One region of the Brevibacillus sp. IT-7CA2 genome, then DNA from elsewhere that is predicted to be linked to it. Evidence: riboswitches for the same ligand, from Rfam matches in the RefSeq annotation. Region 1 holds a riboswitch; each other region holds the start of a gene.
What was found. Region 1 has a riboswitch for lysine ahead of ACM6JA_RS17080 (amino acid permease). Riboswitches for the same ligand answer to the same signal wherever they lie in the genome.

Region 1 (3,264 bases):
GAAAAGGGGCGAGAGCCAAAACTCTGTTCAATTCCTCAAGGTCCTCCTCTTGGATTCGGTCTCCACGGACAACGGCTTCCAGCATACGTCGCAAACGTTGGCGCAGCTGCAAAAGTGAAGCGGCACACTCCTCATTCATCGGCAGCGGAGCGGTTAGCTTGTATGTTTGCAAAAACGATGACAGCCATTCCTGGTTCTCCAAACGATTTTCCCAACGACCAGAACCTCGCCAATCCCGCCAATCACTATTTAAAAAATCGATACAAAGCCAGTCCATGTCATCATCTCTCCTGACTAAACCCCTCATTTTTCTCTCTTGTATGACCATATAGGATATGGTAATCTTTATATGTAACTACCGTAATATGATTAGTTGGTTACACCTTTGTTTCTTACTGCTATTATAGCGTTTCATCAATCTGTTTCACAGACGAGGAGGAAGCGTATGAATCGGAAGGATTTGCTTTTGCACGGATGGGAATGTACGTATGACAAGGAAGACTGGTATCCACCCTTAAAAGAAGCGCTTTCCGGAGTATCAGTAGCGGAGGCCAACTGGCGCCCTGTGGGAGAAGCAGCCAACACAATCTGGGAAAACGTCAGCCACCTTCTTTATTACAAAGAACGCCTGTTGCATCGTCTACTGGGCACTGAATTTCTTGGCTCCGCTGAGACGAACGATGATACCTTCATCCCATCCGGCGGTCCGAATGACGAAGACGCTTGGCAAGCGACCCTCTTGCGCATGGAAAGCGTCCATCGCCACATTCATGAAAAGCTTTCCTTGCTGACGGATGAGGAGTTAAACCAGACGGCTACCTATACGCCCATTTACCAAACCGTGATGAGTCTGGTCCTGCATGATGCGTTTCATACGGGACAAATCGTCCAAATTCGCAAGCTGCAAGGCTCCTGGCCTGCCAGACGCTCTTTTGAATAACAAAATTTCACATTGATTAATCATAAACAATCCTTTATAGTTGATGAATCACATAACTTCATACATGTTATCCTCATCTTTCACGGTGAGGATAGAGGTCGCGGCTTTTATATCATCCTGTACGAGATTCAGAGAAAATCAATGACTCCAGGTAAGGAAAATCCGCCGAAGCTCATATCGCGTCTCTGTGCGATTGGGTTGGGGCTGTACTCGAAAGGGGCAGAACTGTCACGTTTGCATGCCAAGCAAACGTGGTGAGCTATCTTCAGTGAAGGCTTGGTGGGGATTGGATGATACCGCCCTATGCCATTTTTTTGGCTATGGCGGTTTTTTCGTTTCCGACCTTCCTTCTCAAAAATCATGAAAGGTCGTGCAAGCAGCTTATGTCACAAAATCAATTGCAACGTGGTTTAAAAGCCCGACACCTGACGATGATCGCTATCGGCGGCTCGATTGGGACGGGATTGTTTCTCGCGAGTGGAGGCTCGATCCATTCCGCCGGACCAGGTGGAGCTTTAGTCGCCTATCTCGCCATTAGTATCATGGTTTACTTTTTAATGACCAGCTTGGGGGAAATGGCAGCCTTCATGCCTGTATCCGGTTCGTTTTCGACGTATGCCACACGGTTCGTCGATCCATCTCTCGGTTTTGCTCTCGGCTGGAACTACTGGTACAACTGGGCCATTACCATTGCCGTCGAGCTGTCAGCTTCCGCACTCATTATGAAATATTGGTTCCCGGATACCCCAGCGATAGTGTGGAGCGCTTTGTTCCTCGGATTGCTGTTTGCCTTGAATCTCCTGTCAGTGAAAGCCTATGGAGAATCTGAATATTGGTTCGCCTTGATTAAAGTAGTAACAGTAATCGTCTTTATTATTGTAGGTGTGTTGATGATTTTTGGCATTATGGGCGGCCAAGCAGTCGGCTTCCAAAACTTCACCAAAGGCGACGCGCCATTCAATGGCGGCTTCATGGCCCTGCTCGGTGTCTTTATGATTGCCGGATTCTCTTTCCAAGGGACAGAGCTGGTTGGTGTCGCAGCTGGGGAGAGCGAAGACCCTGCCCGCAACATTCCAAAGGCCATCCGTCAAATTTTTTGGCGCATCCTACTCTTCTACATCCTCGCTATTTTGATCATCGGGTTGTTGGTTCCATACGATAATCCAAATCTGATCAGTGGCGACCTTACGGATATTGCGATCAGTCCGTTTACGATTGTATTTGAAAATGCCGGATTTGCTTTTGCAGCATCCGTCATGAATGCCGTTATTCTCACGTCAGTATTGTCTGCTGGTAACTCTGGCATGTACGCCTCTACACGCATGCTGTGGAACTTGGCGAAAGAAGGAAACGCACCAAAATGGTTCGCAAAAGTAACAAGTAACGGCGTACCGATCAATGCCTTGATCTTGACTGCGCTCATCGGCGCCCTTGCTTTTCTGTCCTCTTTGTTTGGGGAAGGCGAAGTGTATGTATGGCTTTTGAATGCTTCCGGTATGTCAGGCTTCATCGCTTGGCTGGGAATTGCCATTAGTCACTACCGTTTCCGCAAAGCGTATATCGCTCAGGGCCGTGACTTAAGTGAATTACCTTATCGGGCAAAGTGGTTCCCGTTTGGACCGATTTTTGCCTTCATCATTTGCTGTATCGTTATTTTCGGGCAAAACTACTCCGCATTCATGGGTGGAATGATCGACTGGTATGGCGTCCTGGTCTCTTACATTGGCCTGCCACTCTTCTTAATCATTTGGCTCGCTTATAAAATCACGCAAAAAACCAAGCTCGTCCCTCTAGAACAAGTAGACTTCAGCATGGATGAATACACGAAATAATCGAAGAAAAAAATACGGACTTCCGTTATCTGAACGGGAGTCCTTTTTCCTGTTTGCCAGCATATTAAAAACTGACTAAAAATAGCCGATAGTATAGACAAGAAGCAATTGAGATCCGTTTCCTTCCGTTCTCACAACTCATACCAGTCATCTGATAAAAGGTAACAAGATCTCCTGCCATCACGACTGAACATGAATCCATGTGAGGAGAGTAGAACATGCAAATCCAATCGTATTCCCGCTACCTAACCCCCAAGCTTCCAACTAACCAACCTGCACCCAAGATGGTGACAGGAACTAGTCTGGGATTGCCCAAGCCCGATACTGTAGATCTTCGTTCACACAAGGCACGCGAGCTACCTGCTGATGCCATCGAACATCACAGCGTCCAATTTTTCTTTAGCACAGAAATTAATGAGCGTTTGGATAAAATTTTCGCAGATAAACCACCCGAGGCTCGCAAAGCCTTTGACCACATCCTGGAGCAAAATT
Region 2 (3,264 bases), on a different contig from region 1:
TATGAATTTGTCGGAATGTGTCAAAATTCGAGAAAAAGTTGGGCAAAACTTTGACCAAATCCAATTGTACTCTTGTCGACACAGAGCGTCAAGACAATCAATGTACTAAATACATTGATAGAATAACTTTGTTTAGTCTAGCTATTTTTTCTATTACGATGTCATGAATATGAGCCCCTCCTCATAATCTAGTACAGACAGGAGGGAAGCACATATGAAAGAGAAGGATCAGCTTGCAGCACTGTTGCCGCCGGAGACCATTCCCTATGCGGAAAGAATGAACATGCCCTATCTTGGCTATCATCTTCTACGCGAAACGCTGACCAGCACCCTGCTAGGTGATAGTGAAAACCATATTCTCTATTGGATAGGAAAAAATATGGGACGCCAAATCCCTATTCAATCTGCAACAGGCCCGATTATGCCTTTTATTCGGCTCGGATTAGGCCAGTTAGACGTCGTAGAGGAGACCGGGCAAACTATCGTCTATTCGCTCACTCATTCTATTTTTAGCTATCAGTCTATAGAGAGACTAGGATGCAGTCTTTCTTTTGAGGCTGGGATCATCGCTGGTATGATTGAGCAGTGGAAAGAAAGAGAAGCATTCAGCAAAATCGAAATGGAAAGCCCTTCAGACATACGGATATCTGTGCAAGTAGCGTCATGAAGAAAATGCCCCCTCTACCTGTAACAAAGGGAGAGGGAGCATCCATCCATGTTTTATACTCCGTGCACGACCGCGGTTTCCTCGACATCCAGACCATATGCCGAATGAAGACTGCGAACAGCCAGCTCTGTCAAGGCTGCTGGAATGACGCAAGAAACCTTGATATCAGACGTAGATACCATTTTAATAGAAATTTCTTTTTCAGCCAGGACGCGGAACATTTCGGCAGCTACCCCTGGATTGTTGATCATACCCGATCCAACAATCGATACCTTGGTCAAGCCTTCCTCGAAATCGACTTTTTCAAAGCCAAGCTCGGTTTTGTTTCTGTCCAGCGTATCCAGTGCTTTTTTCAGGTCATCCGCTGCAACTGTAAAAGAAATGTTCGTAACAGACGCATCATAGGAGCTTTGGATAATGATATCGACGTTCACCTGATTGTCCGCTAGCGTATTGAACAGACGGGAGAGCGTCCCGACCTTGGCAGGCATGCCGACAACCGTGATTTTGGCTACATCTTCATCGTGTGCAACTCCACTTACTACTCTTCCTGTTTCCATGTTGGCAACCTCCTCAACGTACGTACCATCTTCGGCAGTAAAGCTGGAGCGGACGACCAGCCTTACTTTGTATTTTTTCGCAGCCTCTACTGACCTTGGATGAAGAACCCCTGCACCGAGGTTCGCCAGCTCCAGCATCTCATCATACGAGATCGTATCCAGCTTGCTCGCAGCTGGAACCATTCGCGGATCAGCTGTGTACACCCCGGACACGTCCGTAAAGATTTCGCATTTCTCAGCGTTCAAGCTCGCTGCGAGTGTAACCGCAGATGTATCCGATCCACCGCGGCCGAGCGTCGTAATTTCACCTTCGTCACTGATCCCTTGGAATCCTGCCACGATCACCACACGACCACGGCCGAGCTCGGATTGAATCCGCTCTGGATCAATCTGCTTGATCCGTGCTCTTCCGTGAATCGCCTCCGTGGTAATTCCAGCCTGCCAGCCCGTAAGAGAAATGGCGTCGTAGCCTTTTGTATGCAAGGCCATCGACAAAAGCGCGATCGATACCTGCTCCCCCGTGGTCAGCAGCATATCCATTTCACGCTCGGATGGGTATGCGCTAATCTGCTTGGCCATGTCTACCAACACGTCAGTAGATTTCCCCATCGCAGAAACAACGACTACCACATCATGCCCTTCCTCTTTGTAGCTGATAATTCGATCCGCAACTCGTAAAATTCGCTCAATGGTACCTACAGAAGTGCCTCCGTATTTCTGCACGATCAACCCCATGCGGCTTCTCTCCCTTTTTCTCATATCCAATGTTGGTATATATCTCGTATCGTATGGTTTTTCACTATTCTCTCTATAAGGAAAAGTCTTACATTTTTATTTTACAAAAAAGGCACCGACAAGGAATAAGACCTGCCGCTGCCTACTGTTTCGACATACCGGTTCCTCCCTCCCAATACACGCGGACAACGAAGATTGATAGTAAACACCATCAAAACTCACATTGACACACCGTGAGATAGCTCTCCATCTGACAATTGGTCATTGTGCAGATGACAGTCCTGCATTTGTTCAACGCAGACCCAGCATGGAGAAAAGCGGGTTTCCCTCCACACTTCGGCGAATTCCCCTTTCCCGTCCCCTTCACAGATACCCGATCTCAGGGTGGTACTCTTGGTTTTCGCGCCTCTACCTCACTCCATAATGGAAGTGAGGCTAACTATTCTGTTTGAATCGGATTATATCATGAGTCTAAAAATGGATCAATTCCTTTTTAGAGGTTGTTCCAAAAGTCACATTTGCTATGTGTCCAGCTTGCGCAGATGCCCGATGATTTCTTTCGCCAGCTTGTCGCCGATCCCTAATTGACGGAAGTCTTCAACGGTCGCCTCGCGCATTTTTTTCAACGAGCCGAAATGTGAGAACAACAGCTTGCGTCGTTTCTCACCGATACCCGGGATCTCATCCAACTGTGAGGAGAGCATCGTTTTCGTCCGGGATTGTCTGTGGAACGTAATAACAAATCGGTGGACTTCATCTTGGATGCGCTGCAACAAATAAAACTCATAGCTATCCCGTCTAAGATTTACAGGCTCTGGCGGATCTCCGTACATGAGCTGAGCAGTGCGGTGCTTCTCGTCCTTCGCGAGTCCACAGACTGGAATATAGAGGCCCAGCTCATTTTCCAGGACGTCCATGGCCGCACTGATTTGGCCTTTTCCACCATCGATCACAATCAGGTCAGGCATCGGCTGGTTTTCTTTCAGCAGGCGAGAGTATCGACGGCGAACGACTTCCCGCATGGAGCCGTAATCATCTGGTCCCTCGACGGTTTTGATCTTGAATTTGCGGTATTCCTTTTTGTCAGGACGGCCGTCTGTAAACACAATCATCGCAGACACTGGCTCTGTTCCCTGAATGTTGGAGTTGTCAAACGCTTCAATTCGATGAGGAACCGGAACCCCTAAAATGTGACCGAGATTGTGTACCGCTTGGACCGTACGAGCATCGTCCTTGGACATCAGCGCGAACTTCTCCTGCAAAGCAATACGGGCGTTCTCGGAAGCCATCTTCACGAGCTCA
Region 3 (3,264 bases), on a different contig from region 1:
AAAATGCCTGTCCGCCACGTTTTGATCTCGATTCGCTCCTGAGGTAGCTTCTTCAAATAATCGAGCAAGTATTGTTGCGTCTTCACTTCAGCGAAGCCTGGCTCCGGTATTTGGTGCAGGTCTCGTCGAATTTGTGTAAACAAGGAAGTCGTCATACCCTACGCCTCCTTTTTCGTACCTGATCTTACTTTTAAATGCTCCTCAAACACGGCAAGGAAACGGTCCACATCGGCTTTTGTCAACGTCAGTGGCGGAAGCAAACGAACAATCGTTTTCTGCGTCACGTCAACGAGAATTCCTTCGTCAAGCAACGCTTGCTGCAAGTGGCTGACCTCTTCCGGGGTGGAAGAGAGTGGAATTCCAACCATCAAGCCTTTTCCGCGAAGGGATTGCAGCTGATCCGGAAGACGAGTACGCAATGCTTCCAAGCCCGACCACAGGTACGTAATCACTTCTTCTACGTGAGCGATGAAGGCTGGATCAAGCAATTCGTCCAACACGACATTCCCCAGGGCAGCAGACAGTGGTGATGGTGCGAACGTCGTTCCGTGATCCCCCGGTTTGAACTGGTTCATCAGCTTTGGACCAGCGATGACACCGCCGAGGGGAAGCCCTCCCCCTATACCTTTGGCGAAAAGGATAAGGTCTGGCGTTACGCCTGCATGCTCATAAGCAAACAGCTTTCCTGTTCTGCCCATTCCTGTCTGGATCTCATCCATGACAAAGAGCATGCCTTCTTGTTCACAGATCACAGCTACCTCTCGCAAGAATGCTTCCGTTAACGGCACGACACCGCCGGAACCCAAGACTGGCTCCATGAGGACCGCAGCAGGCCTTGCTTCTTGGCAAATCGCTCGCAATCCTTCCGTGTCCTCCACATCCAGTTCATAAACAGGAAAAGCCGGCTGAGGAAAGTCTTGATAGACGTGAGCCTGTCTCGTCAAACGCACTGCTCCGAGTGTTCGCCCGTGAAAGCTGTTGCGTAAGACAACGATGCCTTCACGACCTGCGCCCTCGTTCTTCGTCCATTTGTGAATCAGCTTGATCGCAGTCTCTGTAGCCTCTGCACCAGAGTTGGTGAAAAAAACCTTCCCACTAATGCTGTTCGCAACCAAACGCTCGGCCAATCGAATAGCCGGCTTGTTTAAAAATACATTGGAAATATGCAAGAAGCGCTCTCCCTGCTCACGTAAAGCCTGTACAATGCGCGGATGAGAATGCCCCAGAACGTTTACCGCGAGTCCGGTAAACAAGTCGAGATAGCTCTTCCCGTTCGTATCGTACAAGTAATTTCCTTCGCCTTTTTCTATGGCAATCGGAAGTCTTTTGTAAGAGGAGACGATATATTGTTCATCGAGCGAACGCCAGTCCATGTGCACTCTCTCCCTTACAGCTGACGTAGCTCCTGCTTGATCTCTGTCTTGGAACGAGTTTTTTCATCGATTTGCTTGATCACACGTGCAGGTGTTCCCGCAACTACTACGTATGGAGGTACATCTTCAATCACGACAGCACCCGCTGCAACGACAGCACCTTTTCCTACGCGTACACCTTCCAGAATGACAGCATTTGCTCCGATGACAACATCGTCCTCGACAACAACTGGCTGTGCAGATGGCGGCTCGATAACGCCCGCGATAACTGATCCCGCGCCGATGTGGCAGTTTTTCCCGATGGTTCCACGTCCACCTACTACAACATTCATGTCGATCATCGTACCTTCACCGATCACTGCACCGATGTTAATGGAAGCACCCATCATGATGACCGCATTGTTACCGATTGTCACTTGGTCACGGATAATTGCGCCTGGCTCAATACGCGCTTGAATCCCTTTTGTATCCAGCAATGGAATAGCGGAGTTGCGACGGTCGCTTTCTACCACATAATCTTCAATTTTGTCTGCGTTAGCCGCGAGCACTGGCTCAATCTCTTTCCACTCACCAAAAACAACACCAGTAGGACCAGTAATGAAAGCTTTGGAGCTCGCACCGAAGTCGATTCCCTCCAGGTTCCCTTTCACATATACCTTCACTGGTGTTTTCTTTTCGCTTTTTTGAATAAACGCGATAATTTCGTTAGCATCCATCATGTTCATAGTTACATCCTCCTCAAAATAACAGCATGGTAAATCAAAAAAAGCAATGAGTGCATTCGCTATCTCATTGCTTTTGATACTACATAAGCAAATCATAAATAGCGCTCCACAAAAAGACTTGAGGTCCCTTGTGACAGGATGATCATTTTTCATGAGACACCCCAGCCCGTGCTACGTAGGGGCATAGCATAAGCTTCGGCGCTTTAGCCTTTCTTCCTTCTCCTGCCCCCTGGCAGATTACGAAAAGACTTACTCTTCTTCGGCGCACCTCTATTTAGAGTACATTATTATAATTTTATTTAACTCTACCAAAATCAATGAAACGTGGCAATAAGAAAAAAGTTATTGACAACGATTCTCATTTTCATTAATTTTATTTGTGAGAATGATACTCATTATCTAATTGGAGGTTTTCCGTTTTATGAGCATTTTGATGGTATACGCGAGCATGACAGGGAATACTCAGGAAATTGCTGAAGCAATTGCAGAAGGTATTCGTTCAACTGGTGCTGAGCTGGAGATAAAAGAAGTGATGGATGCGAACGCAAAAGAACTCGAAGCTTACGATGGAATCTTGCTTGGTGCCTACACATGGGGCGATGGCGAACTGCCAGACGAATGCATGGATTTTTATGAGGAAATGGACGATATTGACCTCAGCGGGAAAAAGGTAGTTGCTTTTGGCTCTTGCGACTCCGCTTACGAGCATGTCGGTGCAGCTGTTGATATTTTGCTGAAAAAGGCAAGCGAGCGTGGTGCGGAAACTCCTTTGGAAGGTTTGAAAATCGAGCTTTCTCCTACTGCCAAAGAAGTGGAAACTTGCAAAGCGTTTGGGGTATCGTTTGCTGAATTGCTCGGCTAATTGATGTTTCCCAAATACTCTGGCACATGATATACTATCAATCCAACTTTTTAAGGAGGATTGATCTCATGTCACTACATACGGACGAGATTCTCTTACGGCCTCTCCAACAACAAGACGCAGCCGTGCTCCTAGAGCTTCGGCTGCGTAATCATGACTTTCTCCAACCATTTGAACCGATCCGCCCCCCGTCATTTCTGACCCTCCCAGGACAGCAAGAACAGATTTCGCAAGCACAGATTGATTTTGAACGTGGCACAGCCTATGCTTTCGGCGTATTTACCCGAGAATCCAGTAAGATGAT

Region 2: it holds a riboswitch for lysine, as region 1 does, so the genes downstream of both, ACM6JA_RS27020 (aspartate kinase) here and ACM6JA_RS17080 (amino acid permease) in region 1, are expected to answer to the same signal.
Region 3: it holds a riboswitch for lysine, as region 1 does, so the genes downstream of both, dapD (2,3,4,5-tetrahydropyridine-2,6-dicarboxylate N-acetyltransferase) here and ACM6JA_RS17080 (amino acid permease) in region 1, are expected to answer to the same signal.

The regions. Positions count from the first base shown of each region.
Region 1 is NZ_CATKQT010000033.1:101,760-105,023, reverse strand. It holds gene ACM6JA_RS17090 (CGNR zinc finger domain-containing protein) at 1-277, opposite strand, end outside; gene ACM6JA_RS17085 (DinB family protein) at 446-940, shown strand; lysine riboswitch at 1,025-1,210, shown strand; gene ACM6JA_RS17080 (amino acid permease) at 1,324-2,772, shown strand; gene ACM6JA_RS17075 (hypothetical protein) at 2,991-3,264, shown strand, end outside.
Region 2 is NZ_CATKQT010000052.1:276,090-279,353, forward strand. It holds gene ACM6JA_RS27015 (YslB family protein) at 215-667, shown strand; gene ACM6JA_RS27020 (aspartate kinase) at 721-1,962, opposite strand; lysine riboswitch at 2,194-2,381, opposite strand; gene uvrC (excinuclease ABC subunit UvrC) at 2,484-3,264, opposite strand, start outside.
Region 3 is NZ_CATKQT010000011.1:712,144-715,407, forward strand. It holds gene ACM6JA_RS09965 (N-acetyldiaminopimelate deacetylase) at 1-155, opposite strand, end outside; gene ACM6JA_RS09970 (aspartate aminotransferase family protein) at 159-1,373, opposite strand; gene dapD (2,3,4,5-tetrahydropyridine-2,6-dicarboxylate N-acetyltransferase) at 1,388-2,098, opposite strand; lysine riboswitch at 2,190-2,379, opposite strand; gene ACM6JA_RS09980 (flavodoxin) at 2,520-2,960, shown strand; gene ACM6JA_RS09985 (GNAT family N-acetyltransferase) at 3,029-3,264, shown strand, end outside.